4 regions of the Radiobacillus sp. PE A8.2 genome follow, and region 3 is predicted to be linked to each of the others. Evidence: riboswitches for the same ligand, from Rfam matches in the RefSeq annotation. Region 3 holds a riboswitch; each other region holds the start of a gene.
The links. Region 3 has a riboswitch for cyclic di-GMP ahead of ACI6MV_RS01250 (EAL domain-containing protein). Riboswitches for the same ligand answer to the same signal wherever they lie in the genome.
Positions count from the first base shown of each region.

Region 1: it holds a riboswitch for cyclic di-GMP, as region 3 does, so the genes downstream of both, sda (sporulation histidine kinase inhibitor Sda) here and ACI6MV_RS01250 (EAL domain-containing protein) in region 3, are expected to answer to the same signal.
Region 2: it holds a riboswitch for cyclic di-GMP, as region 3 does, so the genes downstream of both, ACI6MV_RS06630 (DUF192 domain-containing protein) here and ACI6MV_RS01250 (EAL domain-containing protein) in region 3, are expected to answer to the same signal.
Region 4: it holds a riboswitch for cyclic di-GMP, as region 3 does, so the genes downstream of both, ACI6MV_RS07315 (prepilin-type N-terminal cleavage/methylation domain-containing protein) here and ACI6MV_RS01250 (EAL domain-containing protein) in region 3, are expected to answer to the same signal.

Region 1 is NZ_JBJGXI010000015.1:16,444-22,225, forward strand. It holds gene ACI6MV_RS09920 (MFS transporter) at 1-744, opposite strand, end outside; purine riboswitch at 917-1,016, opposite strand; cyclic di-GMP riboswitch class II at 1,249-1,332, shown strand; gene sda (sporulation histidine kinase inhibitor Sda) at 1,350-1,487, shown strand; gene ACI6MV_RS09930 (AroM family protein) at 1,787-2,461, opposite strand; gene ACI6MV_RS09935 (ABC transporter substrate-binding protein) at 2,877-4,514, opposite strand; gene ACI6MV_RS09940 (ABC transporter permease) at 4,754-5,719, shown strand; gene ACI6MV_RS09945 (ABC transporter permease) at 5,722-5,782, shown strand, end outside.
Region 2 is NZ_JBJGXI010000008.1:103,088-108,869, forward strand. It holds gene ACI6MV_RS06625 (sodium/glutamate symporter family protein) at 1-994, shown strand, start outside; cyclic di-GMP riboswitch class I at 1,317-1,405, shown strand; gene ACI6MV_RS06630 (DUF192 domain-containing protein) at 1,550-1,894, shown strand; gene ACI6MV_RS06635 (Flp family type IVb pilin) at 1,910-2,095, shown strand; gene ACI6MV_RS06640 (A24 family peptidase) at 2,169-2,684, shown strand; gene ACI6MV_RS06645 (TadE/TadG family type IV pilus assembly protein) at 2,681-3,043, shown strand; gene cpaB (Flp pilus assembly protein CpaB) at 3,206-3,898, shown strand; gene ACI6MV_RS06655 (CpaE/TadZ family protein) at 3,934-4,755, shown strand; gene ACI6MV_RS06660 (TadA family conjugal transfer-associated ATPase) at 4,762-5,782, shown strand, end outside.
Region 3 is NZ_JBJGXI010000001.1:314,506-320,287, reverse strand. It holds gene ACI6MV_RS01255 (transposase) at 1-362, opposite strand, end outside; gene ACI6MV_RS01250 (EAL domain-containing protein) at 928-3,909, opposite strand; cyclic di-GMP riboswitch class I at 4,240-4,325, opposite strand; gene ACI6MV_RS01245 (magnesium chelatase domain-containing protein) at 4,428-4,628, opposite strand; gene ACI6MV_RS01240 (phosphoenolpyruvate hydrolase family protein) at 4,915-5,739, opposite strand; gene ACI6MV_RS01235 (Tm-1-like ATP-binding domain-containing protein) at 5,764-5,782, opposite strand, start outside.
Region 4 is NZ_JBJGXI010000009.1:113,015-118,796, reverse strand. It holds gene ACI6MV_RS07325 (type IV pilus twitching motility protein PilT) at 1-528, shown strand, start outside; gene ACI6MV_RS07320 (type II secretion system F family protein) at 541-1,743, shown strand; cyclic di-GMP riboswitch class II at 1,820-1,904, shown strand; gene ACI6MV_RS07315 (prepilin-type N-terminal cleavage/methylation domain-containing protein) at 1,948-2,343, shown strand; gene ACI6MV_RS07310 (prepilin peptidase) at 2,424-3,179, shown strand; gene pilM (type IV pilus biogenesis protein PilM) at 3,194-4,153, shown strand; gene ACI6MV_RS07300 (PilN domain-containing protein) at 4,170-4,721, shown strand; gene ACI6MV_RS07295 (hypothetical protein) at 4,718-5,338, shown strand; gene ACI6MV_RS07290 (SPOR domain-containing protein) at 5,456-5,782, shown strand, end outside.

The sequences.
Region 1 (5,782 bases), on a different contig from region 3:
TGCTGCAATTCCGAAAATGAAGTAGCACACACTAATCCAATAGGAATTCAAATGCAGCTCTGTTTCCAGGAACGGTGTAAAATACGCATATAGTGTATAATGACCCGCTAGGAAAAATAACGTGGCAAGATGGGCACAGCCAATTTTGGGACTGCAAACTGCTTTCAGCTGTTGCTTGAGCGGTACAGCGGCTTCTCCTGGTACATCCTCTAAAAACAAGGCAATCAGCACCATTGCGACAAGCGATAACACGGCAATTCCAAGGAAGATAACGCGCCAGCCAAATGTGTTCGAAATTAGAATTCCGAGAGGCACACCGAGTACGAGCGAGGAACTAATCCCCATATAAACGAGCCCAACCGCCTTTGCGCGATGGGTAGGCGCAACAATTTTTGGGGCAATAATGAGCGACAATACGACAATCAGCGCTGTACTAGCAGCGGTAATTACCCGGGCAACCATCATCCATGTAAAATCAGGACTAAAATAAGTCATAACATTGCCAAGTGAGAAAACCAACAGGGCAATCAGATACAGTTTCTTGCGTTCGATTTTTTTCGTAATAACAAGCAAAATTGGCCCCGCTAAGGCATAAATAAGAGCAAATACTGTGATGAACTGTCCTGCCGTACTTAAAGCTATATTTAAATCCTCAGCAAGAGTCGGCAAAATCCCGCCTACGATTAATTCAACTAATCCAACTGATAGTGTTGCAAAAGCTAAAATAAATACTTTTATATTCATAGTTTGTTAATCTTCCTTTCTACGTTTGTTAGGGTGCGACGGTCTTCCAGGGTGATGTTGTGCTTGTCGATCGTGCTAAAGAACACGAAGACTTACTAGCCCGCATTCTCATGCTTGAATCCAACCTTCTCGAAAGGAAAGTACAAAAAAATCCAGATTACAAAAAACGAATTATTAACGATTCATTTTCTGTAATCAGGATTTTAAGGTTCCTGGTAGAGACCCTCAAGCCATATTCTTGAGGTTATACAGTTTCAATATTTAATTTGTGGACACTTTGAAGATTGTACTATGAATTCTTTTACTTTACAAGTGGAAATTTTGGAAAATCAAATCACCATCACCTTTGGCTTATCTTCCATGGTTACTTCCAAAAACGGGTCTTGTGCAAAAAGGTGATTATACTTTGTTCATTCTGAACGACGTATGTGGAATATTTTATACATGTAGTAGTATAACATCTATAAATAACCCTATTGCATTCAAAAGTCAATAAAGCTAAGATTTGTATACAGAAGCGATGAACGATTATTTTTACGTGGGCACTTAAATAACCGGGAGCGTCTAGTGCAACCGACTGAATTTTGTAGGATGTTGTTCATGTAATGACTGGTATTGGTATTTTACATTTAAATGATGAAGAATTAATTGTCGCCTATACAAAAGCGCTGTCATTAAAGTTGAGTGAAGACTTTATACAGTTGTTAAAAGATGAGCTAGGCAGGCGGAATTTGGAAGTATAGGGAACAGGAGCAAGGCAATCCTTTCGATAGATTGCCTTGTTTTAGTGGTAAGAGGTGTCACTTTCCGAAGTTGGCGTAGAGTGTAACACTTCGGGTGTTCTTCTCTGGATTCTCAGGCTATGCAAAAGTATCTTTTTCGTTCTTATATTATTTTATCTAAGATGATTCAAGTTGGGAGGCCACCTCACCATTGCTAGCAAATGTCTATACGTGTTAGAAATCGAATTTTATCTAAGATCTGTAGCATGTACCCATAGGATAGTATCTTTGTAGGAAGTGCATCCATACAAAAATCCTAATTAAAGTAATTCTGCCACATTTTTAAATACAATATTTCTAGATAAGATAACATTTTTCCTCGTATGCTTTTTAACAATATCTTTCATATCTTGGGTATAGCCGATACAATCTAGTACAATCGTACTTATATCTGATTTTTCAAGTTCATTTGTTACTTTGATAAGTGAGCTTTCATCATAGATGTAAGGCGAGCTTGCGCAAGATGTAGGTGAAAAACCTGCAGCTTGCCACTTTTTTTCTATTGATTCATATTGCTCTGGAAGTGGTACGATGACGCCAATTTTTCCTTTGTTTCTAAAAATACCTTGTGCAACATGGTTCAATAAATAATCGGGGTAGATGATTGGAACATTAGATTGAAAAAGTTTAAATTCGCCTGTGCAAGCTATAATAATTAAATGGACTTGATCTCGATTAAAATCGTCGATAATTTGTTGGATAATCGGAAGTGTTTTTTCTTTTGCCATCGTGGCAGAAGTACCATCCTTGAGCCTTGAAACAAGTGTTGTCTGATTTGGTTCGGGCTTTATTTGTTCTAGTTCCTTTTTACCGAAACCATCAAGTACACCTCGTTGGATAAATTCTACATCGGAGGAAAAGAACCTTTCTACTTCGGGTAACAAGTCTGTTCTTGGAGCTTGACCAATTGTAATCACACCGATCTTTTTGTTCATTAATATACCTCCCTTTGAAGAAAGAGAAGTAGGGACAATCCCTACTTCTCTTTGCTTGAAAGATAATAAAGTAATAAATTTGAAGATGTCCAGCTCCGGCGCCTACCTCCTCGAGGTCTTAATTCAAACCTCTATGTGGCGAAGACCACCACTCCGAGGTTTGAATTAAGCTTGTCGGAGGTGAGCAAGGCGCCTGCGCTTTTCTAATGGTCTAGGAAATTATAAAAATAAACAGTTGTGGATATCTTGCTGAGTTATTTAGCCACGGCCAGCTTCGAGCGCCAGCGACTAGCGAGACTTCCCTCACCTCCGTACGATAAGTCAACATCGATTCACTTCGTTCACCGTGTTTCCTTTATCTCCTGCGGTTCAGTCCAGTCCGTACGTCGCTAACCGGAGCTCTGCGCTTTTGTTCTTATTCTTCAATTGAAATGTTAACACCATTTGGACTTACAACATGAATCGATCCATCTGGAGAAAGGTTAAATCCTTTAACTTTTGGATTAATACCAGTTGCAATGTCTAAGTTATCAAATTCAATCGTTGCATGATCTGCTAAGATTTCTGCAACAGCCTCCTGGTATAATTCAGCACGTTCTGCTTGATCAGCTGTTTCTGTAAGTGCACGATCGAGTAGTTCATCTACTTTTTCACTTTCATATGCTTTACCGTTACCATTAGATCCATGTTGACTCGAGTGGAAACGTGGATTAAGGAAGAAATATGGATCTGGATACCAAGACCATCCACCAATGTTCATCGGTGCGTTGTTACTAGAAATTGTCTCTGTTAACGTTCCCCATTCAGAAACTTGAATGTTAACATCGATATTTAAGTTTTCTTTCATTTGGTTTTGGAAGATTGTCGCATAGTTCTTACGTGTTTCTAGTACATATAGGTCGATTTCAAATCCACCTGCATATTCTGTTTGATCTAAAATTTCTTTCGCTTCTTCTGGATTATATTCAGGCGTTAATGACTCAAAAGAATCATCATACCCCCAAGAACCTTTTGGAAGTGGTCCATTGGCAACCGTGCCTCCACCCCATTGGTGTACACCTTGTACAATTTCTTCGATATTAGTTGCTTTATAAATAGCCTCTCTTACTAGTGGATTTGCTGTAGGACCTTGTTGGAAGTTCATATCAAGATAAGTAATCGAAAGACCCGGAGTTGATAGTAGATCTAGGTTTTCATCTTGTTCTATAACTTCTCTATTTTGTCCTTTAATGTCTGTTGCAATATCAATATCACCAGAACGTAACGCATTTGTCATCATGGATGCATCAGAGATAAATTTGTATGTTACACCATCAAGGTTAGGTTCTTCTCCCCAATAGTTTTCGTTCTTAACTAATTCTACTTGTTGATCCGTTTGCCATTCATCAAGAATGAATGGACCTGTCCCTACTAAGTGAGCACCAAATTGGTCTCCCCAGCCTTCCACTTCTTCTTTTGGAACAATAATATTACCTTGGTCTGTTAGCATTGCTAGTAGTGCTGCATTAGGTTCTTCTACGTGAATGACAACTTCGAATTCACCTGTAACTTCCACACTTTCAACACCACTTAGACGGTTTTGAGCCGAGTTCTCAGCTGATCGTTCTAAGCTGTACTTAACGTCCTCTGCTGTCATTTGTCTTCCATCTTGGTATTCACCTTGTTGGAAGTAAACATCATCTCTTAATTTGAATGTATATGACATCATATCATCTGCAGCACTCCACTCCGTTGCTAATGAAGGTACCATGCTTTGTAAGTCTTTGTCGTACACAATTACGGTATCAGCTATGGAGCGCATAATTTGTGATTCATATGTTCCTGTATAAAGGGTAGGGTCTAACGTTGCCGCGTTAGACGACAAACCAATGTTCAAAACACCACCACTACCACTACTAGAGCCTTCACCTTCAGTACCTTCAGTTGCGTTTCCGTCATCATCTGTTGAATTACCTTCTCCAGAATTAGATTCGGAAGAGCATGCTGCTAATACCATTGTTAATAGACCAAAGATAATAGCAAATAGAGCTATTTTCCATTTACTGTTTTTCAATTGAATTTCCCCCTTTTATTTGATTCACATAGTGATACATAGATTCAAATAATGAATATAACTAAAGTTAACACAAAATTAACAATATTGTAAATACAATTATCTAAAAATCTAGAAAAATCTAAAAATTTAGTGTTTTTTGTAGAAATTCTATTTACATCGAAAATAATGGATGATAAGATTCAATTTATTCACATATTAAAACAACGATTCAAATAATGAATCAAGGAGGGAGTTTGTTGAAGGGATTTCTCTTTAAAAGAATTGTACAATTAATACCTACATTATTTATCGTTGCGGTAATTGTATTCTTTATTACACGAATGCTACCAGGTAATCCAGCAGCAGTTATGCTTGGCCCACAAGCGAGTGCAGAGGACATAGCGGCATACGCAGAGAGATTGGGGTTAAACGATCCGCTTTATTTGCAGTTTTGGGATTATTTAATCAATTTAATTTCATTTGATTTTGGAAATTCACTTTCCTATAATCAACCAATTGTAGATTTAATCACGGAACGCTTTCCTAATACTATAATCTTAGCAATAAGTGCGCTACTTATCGCTGTAATTATTGGTGTGCCTGCCGGTATTATCGCTGCAAGAAAACAGAATACGATTATTGATTATCTCGTTACGACGGTATCTCTAGTAGGAGTTTCGATGCCAATCTTTTGGTTAGGTGTCATGCTAGTGCTTTATTTCAGTGTTAATTTGGGCTGGCTACCTGCTACAGGTATGGGGTCACTTGAAGATGGTCTTTGGGAATTTATTAGTCATCTTATCTTGCCTAGTTTGGCATTAGCTACAATACCTACTGCTCAATTTGCAAGAATTATTCGTTCTAGTATGTTAGAAACAATTTCACACGATTATATTAAAACAGCTCGTGCAAAAGGTTTAAAAGAGTTTTTTGTGATTAACAAACATGCATTAAAAAATGCGCTGACACCTTTATTAACCGTAATGGGTTTGCAATTTTCAAATTTATTAGGTGGTGCTGTATTAACGGAGACAATTTTCAGTTGGCCAGGGATGGGCTTATTAATTATAGATGCTATTGAAAAACGTGATTTTGTCGTTGTTCAAAGCACTGTTATCTTTGTTGCGGTTATCTATGTAGTCATTAACTTAATCGTTGACATTCTCTATAAAGTTGTGAATCCGAAAGTTAACCTTGACTCCAATGGTGGAGGTGCAAAATAAGAATGAATACTATGGAAGAGCTTGAACAGGCAAAAGAGCTTCAATATAAGAAATCTAAAAAAG
Region 2 (5,782 bases), on a different contig from region 3:
TATTTTTCCGGGTGTTGGTCTGTTATTGCCGTTAGGATTTGGTCAAGGACCTGGGCAAGCCTATTCCATTGGAACGCAGTGGGAACAGCTTGGCTTAACTGGTGGAGGAAATCTCGGTTTAACGATTGCTGGAATTGGATTTATATGGGCAACGGTTATTGGTATTATACTTATGAATATTTTAACGAAAAACAAACGTTATACGTCCAATTCCACAAGCAATGCAGCGCATCATGATAAAGTAATCGAAGAATTAGAACCAGATGAAATACCATTAAGTGATGCAATGGACAAGCTATCCTTTCAAATGGCACTTATCGGTGTAATTTATTTAGTGACCTATTTAACGATTGTAGGATTAGGAAATGTATTAACTCCACTTGGGACGTACGGAGAGACTTTTTCACAGCTATTAATGGGTTTTCACTTTATCATTGGTAGCTTATATGCCATATTGTTCCGCTGGATATTAAACCGCTTAAGGGATAAAGGTGTGCACTTGGAGCACAAACCTAACAACTATTTATTGCAACGGATCTCTGGTTTTTCGTTTGACTATATGATCGCAGCATCTATCTCGGCTATTTCGATTTATGCCTTAAGGGAGTACGCTTTCGTTGTTCTGCTGCTGACAACGGTTGGGGGAGCGGCAACTATTTTCTTTACGGTATGGCTTTGTCCGCGGCTGTTTCCACAGGATAAGATACCTAATGTTCTAGGATTCTACGGTATGCTCACCGGAACGATTTCGACCGGAATGGCATTAGTCAAAGCAGTAGACCCAAAATTCAAATCGAATGCAACCGAGAATATGGTAATGGGTAGTGCAACAGCGATTATGTTCGGGATTCCATTATTGCTTATATTAAATATACCGATCGTTGGATACGTGGAACAGAAACCGATACTTTATGTGTATACTTTTTTTGCGCTAGTCGCCTACTTGTTTATGCTAATGACGATTATGCATTTTAGGGTGAAGAAACAAAAATGATAATCAGAGGGAGCATTAAGTGTTTATTTCTAAGATGTTCAATACGGTAAATAAATTAGAAAAATACTGAAAACATTAAATCAAATCAAATACCGACATGGTTAATTATGACTATGTAAGTTGTGTCGTGAAATAGTTCATACTATATATTCTAGGTAAAATGTATTATAAAATATATGTTTAACGTTAAAAATGTATAAATTTACTATAAAAATTATCATGAATTGTCGAAATTACACGACTTTTGACCTATTTTAAAATGTGGATGTCTGCTTTAGTATAAGTTTAAGAGATTTAGTCGGAAAATTTTATATTTCCTGCATCTCGATAAAGGCAAACCTGGTGAAAGCCAGAGACGCAAAGCTATAGGGGCTTACGTGTAGAAATACACGGTGCCAGCCAGTTACCGAAAGAACAGGGAGTAGTTTAATCAACTTGGATAGTTTTAGAGATTACATGAAAATGTAATGCTAACTCTTAAATTGTTGATTAACTACAGTAATAACCCCGCTTTCGGTAAAGGCGGGGTTATTTTTATTAATCGGAGGTGAAGCATTGAAGTTAGTTAACCTGAGTAATGATCAGGTAATCGCTGAGCAAATTGGACAAGCCTATTCCTTCTTCAAACGACTGAAGGGGCTAATGTTTACAGATCAGCTTAGTCTAGGAACAGGATTACACATTAAACCCTGCCAATCCGTCCATACTTACTTCATGAATTACTCCATTGATATTTTGTACGTGAACAAAAACAACATAGTCGTTGCTATCGACGAGGCTTTGGAACCAGGGAAAGTCGGAAAACGTTATGCAGATGCGGTTTCTGTAATTGAATTACCAGCAGGAGCAGCAAAGAAATCATTAACTAGAGTTGGTCATAATTTAAATTTTATATTATAAAGGGAGAGATTCTAAATGTTGAACAAATTAAAAGGATTGTTTATTGAAGAAGATGGACAAGGTATGACTGAGTATGCGATCGTGTTGGGTGTTATTGCTGTTGGTGTGGTTGCAATTATTACCTTATTCGGCAAACAAATAACAGCAATGTTTAAAGATGTAACAGACTCACTTACAGATGTATCTGGTGTAAGTTCATAATATTTTTAAAAAGGCAGCTTTACTTAAATAGTAGAGCTGTTTTTAAACTTTTTGTAACAGGGAGAGTGAGTATATGTTGCTAAATCTATTGTTATTCACAGTTCTATTAATCTGTGTAATTACTGACTTGCAAAGTAGGAAAATATATAATAAAGTGATTTTTCCAGCAATACTCATAGCTCTTCTAATAAATATGATCTTTCTAGGTTGGAACGGTCTTCTTATTAGTTTACTAGGGTTTATAAGTGGTTTAGCTCTACTTTTGATTCCATATCTGATGGGTGGCATGGGCGCGGGTGACGTTAAGCTGCTGGCGTTAGTTGGCGCAATAAAAGGGACATCGTTTGTATTGTACACAGGGTTTTACATGGCTGTAATTGGGTGTGTGATTGGTGTTCTAGTTTTGTTGTTCCGCAAGGGAGTTACACGACGTTTTAAACAAATGTTTTACTCCTTATGTGGAATCAGATATGGTTTGAAAATTCCATTGCTCCAGAAAGAAGGTTTGCAAACCACATATCCCTATGGTGTAGCAATTGCAGCAGGTGCGGTAATGGCGTTCTTTCTAAAAGGTGTGTTCTGGCTATGATCCGTGATGAAAAAGGTCAATCTATTGTTGAAACAGCGCTCGTTATCCCTCTCTTACTTTTATTAATAATAGGCATAGTAGATGTAGGTAAAATTATATACACGCATTCCACGCTGCAATATATTACACAACAAACTGCACGTGAAGCGACGCTAGGTAGAAACGTATCCGAATTAGAACAATTTGCTAACCAACAAGCAAATAACTCAAGAGTAAGTATACAACCAGACATAACATCTTCAGGTGATTCAGTAACTGTAAAGATTCAATCTGAAATAGAACCACTAATTCCGTTTGATAAGTTATTCCCATCAAATTCTATAACACTTTCATCTACTTCTACGGTAAGAATAGAGTGAGAGAATTTAAGCAATAACCGGAGGGAAAACGGAAGCTTCTTATTCCCCGAAACTATTACTACTAATACTTTATATAGGATTTAAACAAGGTATTTTCTAGCAAGATTCTGACGCCGAGCTTAACGGACATATACGATAAGACTAACAGAGTAGGTGGAAAGCATGCGTTCCAAATTTTTATTTTTATTAGCAATCATAATGGCAATCATTACTACTTTTTTATTTTTTAATAATACACAACAGCCCCCTCAAACAGAACAAGTTGCACAACAAAGTACAGTAAAGGTGATTGTTGCAAAGCAACCGATTACTGAAAACCAACTGATTTCTGCTGACATGCTTGAGGAAAAACAAGTGGTCGATGAAAATGTGCTGCCGCAAGCAGTGTCTAGCATTGCAGAAGTCGAAGGGAAATTTGCTACAGGGACAATTGAATCTGAGGAAATCATCCTTTCTCATCACCTAACTGATGCACAAGAAGAAAATTTATTTTTATCACGGAAGGTAAAAGAAGGTTTCCGAGCTGTTTCGATTTCCGTAAGTGACATTCAGTCAGTAGCAAATCTAATCGAGCCCAATGATTACGTAGATGTGAATTTAACAAAAGGTGATTTGTTTAAAGAAGGCCAAGATTCAACGGTGATTTCGGAAATAATATTATCCAATGTTCATGTGTTGGCGGTAGGTAAGAAAATGGTCGAATCGACTACCGTAGCTGACCAAATTGATTATAATACGATTACTTTTGAATTAACACCAAGTGATGCAAATACTTTAATAAAAGCTACATTAGAAGGTACGCTTCATTTAACGCTACATTCAAGAATTAATTCAGATAATCCATCAGAACAATGATGATCTAATAGGTAAACGTAGAAGGAGAGACCATCATGGCAAGGGACGATACTACCGAGCTAGAGCAAAAGGGAAAAGTTATTGCGGTTTGCAGTGCAAAAGGAGGGGTTGGCAGAACACTAATTTCTGTTAACCTCTCTGTGGCATTAACGAAGAAAAACCTAAATGTTTGTTTGCTAGACGGTGATTTTCAGTTCGGCGATATTAGTTTAGCAATGGATTTACAACCTACCTTTACGATAAAGGATGTGGTTGAGGAGATTGAAGGAATGGATGATTATTCTCTAAACAATTTCCTGTCTACCCATTCCTCAGGAGTTAACGTATTAGCTGCTCCGGACAGACCAGAGTTTGCTGAACTAATAACAAACGAAGCACTCGTTCGAGTGATAGAAATGTTACGTAACCAATTTGATTTTGTAATTATTGACACCGGTACGGAAATAAATGGTCATGCCGTTGATATTATCGAGCAAGCTGACCAGATATTGGCTATTACGACATTAGAAATGACTTCATTAAAGAACACTAGACTATTGTTAGAGACTTACGAAAAACTCGGGATAAGAGAAAAGGTGCAGCTAGTAATCAACCGTTTTGATATGGAAAGTTTGATTAAGGCGGAGGAAGTACCCGGCATGTTCAATGAAGTAACCGCGATTCAGATTCCGAATAATTTCAAGATTACATCTCAATCGTTAAATCTAGGGATCCCTTTTACTATTAGTCAGACAAAATCCAATTTGTCAAAGGTGTTATTTAAGATGGCAGAAAATATGACATCCAATACCGCGCATACAAAAAAGGATAAGAGTTCAAAAAACAAAAAATGGTTTGGCAAAAAAAGAAAGGAGTAAATCGTTATGAGTCTTCTAGATAAACTGCAAGAAAAACATGCACCTAAAAAACAACGAATTTCTGAAGACATAAAACCAAACGAAAAAGTAGATCCTTCACCTCCTAATACTGAAAAAACAAAAAAACAAGAAAATCCTACGCCGTCGACAAGTCAAAAAGTCATCAAGCCTAAAAAAGAAAATAAGAAACAGGCCGAATTAAAAAATTTAATCCACAAGCAGATTTTGCAAGAAATGAAAGCTGATGAGGATATAAATTCGATACTTCCTAAGATTGACGATATGGCAATGGAAATTATTAAAGAAGATGAATCATTTCGTGGCAATATTGACCGTAAACAAGTAGTCGATGATTTAATAAATGATCTAACAGGCTTTGGTCCAATAAATCCGCTTTTAATGGATGAGGATGTATCTGAGGTAATGGTAAATGGACCTAATCAGGTATATTGTGAGCGAAAAGGAAAGTTAGTACTTACGGATATTACTTTTCGCGACAATGAACACGTTATGAACGTGATTGAGAAAATTGTTGCTCCAATTGGAAGAAGAATTGATGAAAGCAGTCCAATGGTGGACGCCCGATTGCCAGACGGTTCACGTGTAAATGCGATTATTCCTCCGCTTGCATTGAACGGACCGACCATCACAATACGGAAGTTTGAAAAAGATCCTTTTGTTATTGATGATTTAATTAGATTCGGTACATTGACTGCAGAAATGGCTACCTTTTTGGATGCGTGTGTCAAAGCTAGACTAAATATGTTCATTAGTGGAGGAACTGGTTCGGGTAAAACAACGACACTTAATGTATTGTCTAATTTCATTCCCAATGATGAGCGGATTGTCACGATTGAAGACGCTGCAGAGCTTCAGCTAGGCCAGGAACATATTGTTTCATTAGAATCCAGACCTCCTAATATTGAAGGTAAAGGTAGCATCACGATTCGCGATTTAGTACGTAACTCTTTACGGATGCGACCAGATCGAGTCGTTATAGGTGAGGTGCGTGGAGCGGAAGCGCTCG
Region 3 (5,782 bases):
TAGATGTAGCGGCTTACTTCAAGCATGTCTTGCTGAGAGTAGATGATCTTGTCATAGTACCGCTTCTCAAAAACGTGGCCAGTAATTCGATTTTTCGTATTATAATAATCGGCATAACGTTTGTTTAGGAGGGACATTACTTTGGAGATTGGTTGTTGTTGGGTCCGCATTTGCAGATGAAAATGATTCGTCATTATGCAGTAGGAGGCTAAATCAAAAGGAGCAATTTCATTTACTTTGTGGAGCATATAGAGGAAAATCTTGAAGTCACCTTCATCTTTAAAGAGAGCATCCCTGCGGTTTCCACGACATACAACATGATAGAAGGTGTTCGGAATCCAAATTCGTTTCTTTCTAGGCATAATTATGTACCTATCCTTTCTTTGGGATACGCGTTCGGATGCGACGCATGCTAGCTGCTTCCTAGATGGATTCACTCGTTATGTGTCCGTCACTTTAATCGGCGGTCGCCCGCGGAAGCCTGACTTCATCTGTATCCTTGTACCCAATTGTACTTATAAATGCCGCATTGTTCGGAAGACTATGGAACTACCCACCTCATACAATAGCTTTTTCTTATTATTAAGATAAACCATCTTCACAAAGGTGTAAAAATGCCAAAATAATAATTTAAACCTGATTTAACCTATTAATATATAATTTTTCCTAGAGAAAAAACAAAAAAACACTAAACATACATAATTCTTAATGAAGCTTTAGACAAATTAAGCACTCGCCACTTAACTAGTCTCTTGAAAAGGTTGAAAGTAAAATGAACCTATACAAAACAAGTGATTGACTGGTCAATCACTTGTTGGAACGAACACTCGCTATGTCTTTATAAAATGCTACATTTAATCGATTGTCCAGCGCCAGCACTAATAGACACATTGTGACAAAAATCGGGTAGTGACAGGCACCGTTCCCCTACTGACCAAAATTCTTCTCAAAATCTAGTACAGGTTGTGGCCTGTTAAATAAGTACCCTTGTCCATAATCACATAGTTTATTTTTCAAGAAATGTAACTGTCCCTCACGTTCAATGCCTTCTGCGACTACTTTGAAGTTCATGTTTCGGCTCATGTCAATGATGTTCTGGACAATTGTTTCCTCATTTTCAGCATGAAGATCATCTATAAATGATTTATCTATCTTAATATTATTGATTGGAAGGTGTTTCAACACACTTAAAGATGAATAGCCAGTACCGAAATCATCCAGAGAAACTTGTATACCCAGTTTTTGCAATTCACCTAATACAGCAATTGACGTTTCGACATTTTGCATTACGCTCTCCGTAATTTCAAAATCTAATAAATGTGGTTGAATATTAGTTTCCTCTAAAATTGCCTTCACATTTTCAATAAATCTCTCATCCTCAAACTGTACCACAGATATGTTAATAGCTACTCGGAAATCATGCATGTCATACTGCTGCTCCCACAGTTTAATCTGCTCACAGACCGATTGAATAACCCAATATCCGATTGGGATGATCAGTCCTGTTTCTTCGGCTAACGCAATAAACTTTATTGGTGACAGAAGCCCTAACTCCGGATGATTCCATCTTATTAATGCTTCTCCACCTCGCATTTTGTTTGAATTCAAATCCATAATAGGTTGATAGAATAATATAAATTCCTTCCGTTCTAAAGCCTTATTTAAATTCATTTCCAGTAACAGCCGTTGCTCTGCCTGTTCACTCATTGATGAAGAATAAAATTTATACGCATTTCTACCTTTTCCCTTTGCTTCATACATCGCACTATCCGCATGCTTAATGAGCGATTCTTCATCCTCACCATCATCTGGATAAACGCTAATACCAATACTCGTCGTAATATATAGCTCCCGATCTTCAAGATTAATCGGCTCTTTAAAAGCATCGATTATCCGTTCCGCTACGACTGCTACATCTTCTTTTTGTCGAATTCGCGGAAGAATTAGTACAAACTCATCCCCACCCATTCGTGCAAACAAATCAATTTCACGTATAGATGTTTTGATACGTTTCGCAACCTCTAGCAATAACTGATCACCAACTGTATGCCCTAGACTATCGTTGATTTGTTTAAACTGATCTAAATCAAAGAACATAACAACAAATTCTCGGTTGTGCTTTTTAGCATCTTTTAACACTTCATGAAGTTTCTCATATAAATAGATCCGGTTCGGCAGCTTCGTTAATTGGTCATAATAAGCTAAGTGCTCGACCTGTGCCTCCACCCGCTTTCGTTCTGCTTTCTCAATTGCTAAAGCAACAATGTCCGCAATTGATGACGAAAAGCTTTGTTCATCATACGTCCACTGTCTAGGCATCCCTATGTGTTCAAAACTTACTACTCCAATCACTTTACCGTCAATTCGAATCGGTGCATCGATATAGGAACTGACAGATGGATCGAGAAACGGCTTGTACATACTATAATTACTAATATCCTTATAAACATCATGTACCGTAATAAGTGAATCCTTTTCAATCGATACCATATAATGAGGATTATCCTCTAAATCTATGGAATCTATCGTTTTGTGCACATTTTTACTCCATTCAAACCGATCCTTACACTCAAGCACATAACGCTCTGGATGGTATAACCAAATATTTACACGTTCTACACCAAGTGAATTCGATGCGGATTCAGCAATAATCTTATAAGCTTTATCCAACTTTCCGTTATTGATGTCCTTATTTTTAATCAGTTGCAACAGCTCAGACTTTTGCTTTCGAATACGCAATTGCGAATCAAAATTCTGCGCCTGCTTCTGTTCTGTTACATCCTTCACCGATATTTGTAAGGTATTCTGGCTGGATAAGGATTCATATGGTGTCACCATCACCTCTACATCATGCACATGGTGATCCAATCCGATAAGTTTACCCTCTATAATGGTAGATTCTCGTTTTCTTTCACTGCTTTGCTTTAATAAAGCTTTGAAAAAGTCTTGAAAATCCGGATGCGTAAATTGCAAGATATCTAATCCTACTAGATCAATTAAGCCAGAACCACCTAATAATTTGATTCCTTTTTCATTTGCAAATACAATTTGGTTATCACTATATAAGTATATAGATTCTTGTGTAGATTCAATAATTTCCTGATATCTTCGCCTGCTCTCTGTGATCTTCTGCTCATTTCTAATTCGGTCAATTTCAGCTGTAATACGATAGGAAAGAAAGTGCATAATCTCCTTTGCGAGCTCTGTATTCATCATAGGTTGACACTCCAAAATAGCTATGGCCCCTAGCAACTGCTGTTGATCATTTAAGATAGGTACTGCTAAACAGCTTTTTACATCCGTATCAGGAATAGCAGCACCTATTTCTTCTATATCATTTATGTATACGGAAGTTTTTGTCTTCTCTAAATCCTGTAAAACTTCTGCCGGGAAATACTCCCATATGTCATGTTCTAATTCATGACGATTATAGCTAGCCAACGTTTGTAAACCTTCTCCATTCATTCTTCCAACGATGGCAGCATCAACTTCAAATACCTCGGTTATAAATTTCACAACAGCCCTTAAAAAGGATTCTCCTGTTTTATTGGAAATTCCCTTAAAAAAAGCTCTGAATATTTCTAATGCTTCTGATTTTTTAAAGATGATTAGTGTATGCTGCTCTTCATTTACAGTACAGTACATCATTTTTGATTGCAGTTGGATCTTTGTCTTGTTTTGCGTCAAACCAAGATTCAACTCTTCACTTCTTATGTAATTCGGAAAAATAGCACGAATCACCTGATTAATTAATTCGATTGGTCGCTCGTAACCTAGTAATTGCCCAGCTACTACATTGGCATAAACGATCTTTTCTTGATCATTGATAAGCACAACACCGTCTGGAGAATCATTAAACGTCGATTCCTTGAATACAACATCATTTTGTCCGATTGAATTCCCTTTCATTAACAAGCTCACCTCGCTAGAATTTAAATGTATGTACGTTACAATTGTAGAATCGATGTAGAAATAGATGAGGATACAAGAATAGCGCAGAGCACCCACTTAGAAACATAGCGACTGGAGATCGAGTCGACTAGGATAACGGAATCATACCTATCCATTGGGGGGATGTCGACGTTGGACGACAAGTCCGCTCTTAGTCGACTTTCGATAAAACCTGAATCAATGATGACTTATCGTAGGTGATTCGTGAAGTCGCATAGTTACTGGCACTCGCAGCTAGACACTTGTAAAATAAAAACACACTCCGTTTAAAGAATGTGCTCTTTCAAAAACGGTAGCTGGCTGACATAACTGAAACAGTCTAAGTCCCTATAGCATTGCGTCACTGCATTTCCACAGCTTTGCCTTTGCCTATATAAAATTGTCGCTTTTATTCATATTTATATACTTCATGAAACCACAACTTGTAAAAAAATGCAAGAAAACGGTGGTTATTGTCGAATCCACAATTTGTAAACTTAGCGAATATCTAGAAATCTTGAATTCCCTTTTCTCTTTACAACCGGTGACAAGTCAATCTGAATCCTTTTATCTGGAATAGTACAACAGTCTTTTGCATAGAAATCAGCCATAACCTCGTCTTCCAATTTCTTCACAGAAGCAGCTGGGAGACCAACGATACTAAACCCTAGCCCCCCAGTGAACAGCTGCACTTCCACTTAAACTTGGCCCCTTCAATTTCTTTAACCCTATACTCGACACCACCCACATATTCCAAGTATATATTTTGAGCTTTAGCCTGTTCCTGTTTGCCCTGTTCGATCATCCACCAGTACTCATTTCCAACTTCTTCAGTTATAAGTGCAAAATGATAAGCATTAGTGTGGGGTTATATTAATTTCTACATAGAAGGTCTTTTTGTCATCATCGGGAAATGAAGGCACCTCTTTACGAAAATAGATCTAGCCCCCGAAAGGACTAGATCTATCTTTATTAAAAGTAAGGTTATTTCCCTATTTCCTTAAATGCTGCTGATTGCTCTCTAATTCCACGTTCCGCTGCAAATCTTTCAATGCTCGATGCTCCAAAGAATCCAACAATGCCATTTACGCGTTCAATTACATATGCTGCATCATCTGGTTCCGCAATTGGCCCCCCATGGCAGATGACTAAAATATCAGGATTGACTGCCTTTCCAGCATCTACAATTCCTTGAATACGTTCCACGCAGTCATCCAAGGATAACGCCGTTTGCGCACCAATCGTCCCTTTTGTTGTTAATCCCATGTGTGCTACTAGAATATCCGCACCTGCTTCGGCCATCTTTGTCGCTTGTTCTTCATCAAACACATAAGGAGTTGTTAATAAATCCAATTGGTGTGCTTTACGAATCATGTCAACCTCTAGATCGTATCCCATTCCTGTTTCTTCTAAATTGGCGCGGAAAGTTCCATCAATTAGACCAACTGTAGGAAAATTTTGTACGCCACTAAAGCCTTGGTCTTTTAATTGCTTTAAAAAAACATCCATGACGCGGAAAGGATCTGTTCCATTTACTCCTGCCAATACAGGTGTATCTTTAACTACTGGTAACACCTCACTACCCATTTCTACTACGATTTGGTTGGCATCTCCATAGGATAGTAATCCTGCTAACGAACCACGGCCAGCCATTCTGTATCGACCAGAATTGTAAATGATTAGCATGTCCGCCCCACCAGCTTCACTACTTTTAGCCGTGATTCCAGTACCAGCCCCAACACCTAATAAAATATTTCCAGCATTTATTTCACTGGCAAAACGTTCTAGAATTTCCTGTCTTTTTAACATATCACTCTGCTCCTTCGCTATGATCTATTTAATGTAAGCTTTA
Region 4 (5,782 bases), on a different contig from region 3:
AGTCATAACAAGTGTATTATTAATCAACGTGAAGTAGGGTTTGATACGAATAGTTTTGCTAATGGGCTGCGCGCTTCATTAAGACAAGACCCTGACGTCATTCTTGTAGGGGAGATGCGTGACCTAGAAACTATTTCAACAGCAATTACTGCTGCTGAAACTGGTCACCTAGTTTTAGGAACGTTACATACAACCGATGCTGCATCAACAATGGAGCGGATTATTGATGTATTTCCAGCTGATCAAAAAGGACAAATTCGTGTACAACTTGCCAATGTATTAGAGGCAATTGTCTCCCAGCGATTATACCAGACTGTTGATGGCAGGGGTAGAAGAGTTGCGATGGAAATCTTGCGTAACACTGCACCGATTAAAAATTTAATCCGTAATGACAAGATGCACCAAATCGCAAGCTTTATGCAAACATCTAAAGAACAAGGGATGCAAACGATGAAAATGAGTATCACAGAGCTTTTAAAACAACGCGTCATTGCTGAAGAAGTAATGATTTCCTATACGAATAATTAGAGGTGTTACCATATGTCCTATTATAGCTATCAAGGAAGAGATCGAGTAGGAAAACTGAAAAAGGGTAAAATAAGTGCTGACACAAGGCAAGAAGCAATGGGACAGTTAAAAGGTCAAGGGATCGCCGTTTTCAAAATAAAAGAGCTGAATAGTGTTCTGTACATGGATATTTCATTTGGAAGTAAGGTAAAAAACCGTGATTTTGTGCTATTTTTAAGGCAATTCTCGACATTAATCGAAGCGGGTATCCCATTAATCGAAACAACGACTATCTTGCAAGAACAAATTGACAATCCTGAATTAACGAAAATTCTAGAAGATGTTAAAGAGGATTTGGAAGCGGGGGTTTCTTTATCCCAAGCATTTAACAAGTACCCAAAAGTGTTTCCAAGCTTGTTCATTAATATGATTATTGCTGGTGAGGCAAGCGGTACCTTGGATGAGGTATTGAATAACCTAGCTAATTACTACGAGAATCAATTCCGTCTCAAGCAAAAAGTTGTTTCAGCACTAACGTATCCGCTAATCATCGCCTTTATTACCATACTTGTGACGATGTTTTTACTTGCATATATCGTACCAACTTTTGCGAATATGTTTGCATCGATGGGAGAAGAACTTCCCGCCTACACTGCATTCGTCTTAAAAATCAGTGGGTTTTTACAAGATTTCTGGTGGACGATTCCAATCTTGATTGGTTTAATCATCGTTGGCTACGGGTATTTGATGAAACAAGATCAGTTTGCATATCGCGTTGACGTGATTAAATTACGAATTCCGATATTCGGAAAATTAATGCAAAAAGCAGTGATGGCAAGGTTAACAAGAACGCTTAGTTCTTTAATAAATAGTTCGGTACCTATTATTGATTCCGTGCAAATCGCACAAAAAATTGTTGGTAATAGAGTCGTCGAAGCAGTTTTAAAAGAGAGTGCAGAAACACTCGAACAAGGGGAATCGATGGCAGGACCGATGGACAAGCATTGGGTGTTTCCTGTATTAGTGACGCAAATGATTGCGGTGGGTGAGCAATCGGGTTCCCTAGATGAAATGTTAAAAAAGGTAGCCGATTTCTATGACGATGAAGTTGAAGAAGTAGCCGATCGGTTAAAAAGCTATATTGAACCAGTCATGATTGTGCTACTAACTGGTGTCATCGGTTCGATCGTACTCGCTATCGTTATACCAATGTTTGCAATTTATGATGCTTTTTGACAAAAAAACAAAAAATATGCTATTAAGTTATAAAATTATTGTGGACAACAATTGTTTGTCTAGTATAATATAACTAGTAAGAGCGGGATGCTATGAACAGCTACCACTATATGGGCACTTTGGGTAGCTAGGAGCAAGTAGTGCAACCGACTGACTTCAAACAATTATGTTTTAGATAAATATGATTTGGGGAGGACAACAAACATGTTAAAAAAGTTATTAAAAATGATGAAAGATGCTAAAGGTTTTACTTTAGTTGAGTTATTGGCTGTAATTGTTATTTTGGGGATTATTGCTGCGATCGCTGTTCCGGCGATTGGGAGTATTATTTCAGATACGGAAGGTAAGGCACATGATTCAAACGTAGAAATGGTAGAAGAGGCTGCTCGTTTAGCTGTTGCAGCAGGTGAGAATCCAATAGATCATACTGACTATACAGGGTTTACTGCAGATGAATTGGTTGAATTAGGTTACCTAGAAGAAGTGCCTGAGGATCCTGAATCCGGTGAAATTTATACCACTGCTTATGTTGAAGTAGACACTGAAGCTACGGGTAGTAACAAGTATAATGTAAAATTAACTTATACTGCTCCTGAATAATTGAAAAGTTAACCTTGACACTAATAGTGTCAAGGTTTTTTAAATAATGACCACTATAACCATATTAGGGAGTATGTGAAATGCAATCATTCTACATCCTTTATTTCTTCATCACCGGTATCATCTTCGGTTCTTTTTACAACGTAGTTGGTATCCGTGTCCCCAACAAACAGCTTTTCGAATCACAGCGATCTTATTGTCCTCATTGTAATCATACGCTGAAATGGTATGAGCTTATTCCTGTCTTCTCTTTTATCTTTCAACGCGGAAAATGTAGAAGCTGTCATAAACCAATCTCCATACTTTACCCTGCCATTGAACTGTTTACAGGTATTCTATTCATGTACAGTTATATTCATTTTGGATTCAGCAAGGAACTTGTCGTTTCGTTGCTTTTCATGTCATTATTGGCTATCATAGTTGTAACAGATCTTCGTTATATGCTCATTCCTGACAAAATTCTGCTTTTCTTTTTACCTTTGCTTGTAATTGCCCGCATTTGGGTACCGTTAACACCATGGTGGAGCTCCATCGTTGGAGCGGTAATTGGTGTGGTACTATTAGCGCTTATTATTATCGTAAGCAGAGGCGGTATGGGTGGCGGCGATATGAAGTTATTTGGGCTATTAGGTATTGTGCTGGGGCATAAATATGTGTTGTTAGCATTCTTTTTATCGACGTTGTATGGAACGGTTTTAAGCATCCTTCTAATAGCATTCGGCTTAATAGAACGGAAAAAACCTGTACCATTTGGGCCATTTATTGTGTTAGGAACAATTACTACATATTTTTTTGGTGATACCTTGATTAATTGGTATCTAAATCTCTTTTACTAAAGTGGGTGATATCATTGTCGGAAGCACAACAGAAACGTGTCAATATTATTATTACTGATCATGTGATTCGATATATGTACATAAAAAAGCCATCAGTGGATGGTGTTAAGGATTACGGGGAAAAACCACTTCTTGCCGGTATTGTGGAAGACGGCAAAATTAAGGACCAAGCTGCCTTTGAAAAGGTATTAAAAAGTCTTGTTAAAGAAAAGAAATGGAACCGCCAGCCACTATATTTTTGTGTGCCAGAAACAGCAGTTTCGATTCGTGAGCATGTTGTGCCAAAAGGATTAACAAAACAGGAAATAAAAAGCTATGTTTATATGGAGCTTGAGGAAAATTTGAGCTTTCCATTTAAAGATCCGATCTTTGATTTTGAAGTTATTGGAGAGGCAGAGGACAAAACGAAAATTTTACTGTTCGCTTATCCACGTGAGCGGGTAAATCAATTTGTGCAAACATTTCAAAATGCAGGGTTGAAACCGGTAGTAGCGGATTTATCTTCTTTATCTTTATATCGATTGTATTATTCATTAAATAAAGCGAGCCAGGATGAAAATCTGTTGGCGGTTCAATGGGGCAAGGATGCAATTGTTCTTACTGCGTTTAAGCAGTTAAAACCAGTATTTACACGTTACATTAAAACATCGAGTGATCCGCTTCGATATGACATTTTAACGAAGGAATACGTATTAACTGAAAATGATGCACTTGTGGAGCAATACATTGAATCTCAATTAGTTACAATTCAGCGTTTTATGGATTTCTTCCAGTTTTCCGTTTCTGATTCATCAGAACCTATTACAAAGCTTCTTCTTGCTGGTGATTTCCCTGATATGGAAAAGATTGAGATGTTTGTAAAAGAACGCTTTTCTATTTCAGTGGAATCGATGCACAATAATTATGAAGCACTACAGATCCCTGCTAAGTTTTCTGATGTATTAGGCTTAGCATTAAAAGATAACAAGGAATAGAGAGTTGGACTTGGCTATGATCGTCGAAATTAACCTTATCGAGCCGAAAAAAAGAAGAAATCGTGCTCCTTACTTTATATCATTCATATCTATCTTACTAATAGCGGGTATTCTATTTTTGTTGTACTGGGGAAATAATTACTTTAACCAACAAATAGACAATATTCAACAACAACTAGCAACCAATCAAGAAACGGTGCAAGAAGTTAGAGCAGAAGCAGCTCTACAAGACAATAGAGCTTTATTGCAAACGCAAATTGTGCAAATTGAACAGTCGATTTTTCCAACTGTTGCTTTGATGGACTATATGATTCAATTGTTACCTGATGGCGGGGTTTTTCAGAGTTATAGTCATGGAGATGCAGCGATTACGATTGCAACACAGATGGATACTTTTTCTGACACTGCTGCCTTTACCAATACGCTTCAACAGCAATCGTTTATAACCTCTGTGGAAGCAAATGCGGTGCAAGCAACGGGTGTGGCAGAGAATCAATATGATTATCTAGCAACTTATGTAATAACGATCGATGAACAAGCTTGGATGAAAGAGGCGAATCCAGAATGAAGATAGAGTGGAATCGTACATCATTAATAGTATCCATATTAAGTGCCATTATAGTGATCGGTGTTTGTTTCGCTGGCTATAGCTACTACATACAACCAACGTTAGAGCAAAAGCAACTCTTGGCTGATCAATTAGCAATACAAGAAGAAGTTATTGCTAATCAACAGAATGGTGCGTTAGAAAGCTCGACTGAATTACAAAGAATCGTGCCGGTTGAAAATAATTTTCCTGCGCTTCTATTACAAATGGAAGAAGTAGAAGCAGCAACAGGTAGTCAAATTATGAATATTAATGTCACATCAGAGAACGCGCAAGCAATCAACAATACAAATGAAACAAACCAAGAAGCGGCAACAACTACTAATACAGAGCGTGTTTCCTACCAGTTAAACGTTGTTACGACTAATTTTAATACAATGCACCGATTTATTGATCAGCTATCAGAATTGGAACGTCTAGTCGAGATTGATAGTATCCAATTTAGTCAACAGCCAGAAAATAATTTTAACTTTACTGTTTCAATTTCGACGTTTTATTCGCCAGAGTTGTCAAACTTGGAAGTTGAAGCACCTGATTATAACTTCGAACAACCGGCAAACAAGCGTAATCCGTTCTAAGCGAAACGTGAGAGAATTGTAGAAAAATTGTACACTTCATCTGACAAAAGTCGCCTTACTTTTCATCTTGTCTGTGATAGAGTGAAACAAACTCTAGTGCAGAAGCGAGGGAAAAAAGTGGACAAGCAAAAAACGATTTCAATACGGATGAACGGAAAAGAAACGATTATACCAAGTGAAAACAAAGCACGAGAGACTTTCGAAGATTCTTATAAAGAACAAGCAGCTACGCTGGATAGCAATTATGATCCAGATGATCTTATTGAATATGAAAAAAGAGACACATCTGATACCACTAATTGGTATGATAGCAGCGTCAAAAAACAACGAAATAGAAAGCTTAACCCATCAGCAATTAAAACTTTTGCAGTTGCTGGGGTCTCGGCAACGCTAATTGGATTAACGCTAGGCTTTATTTTATTACGACTATTTGTAGGTATTGGA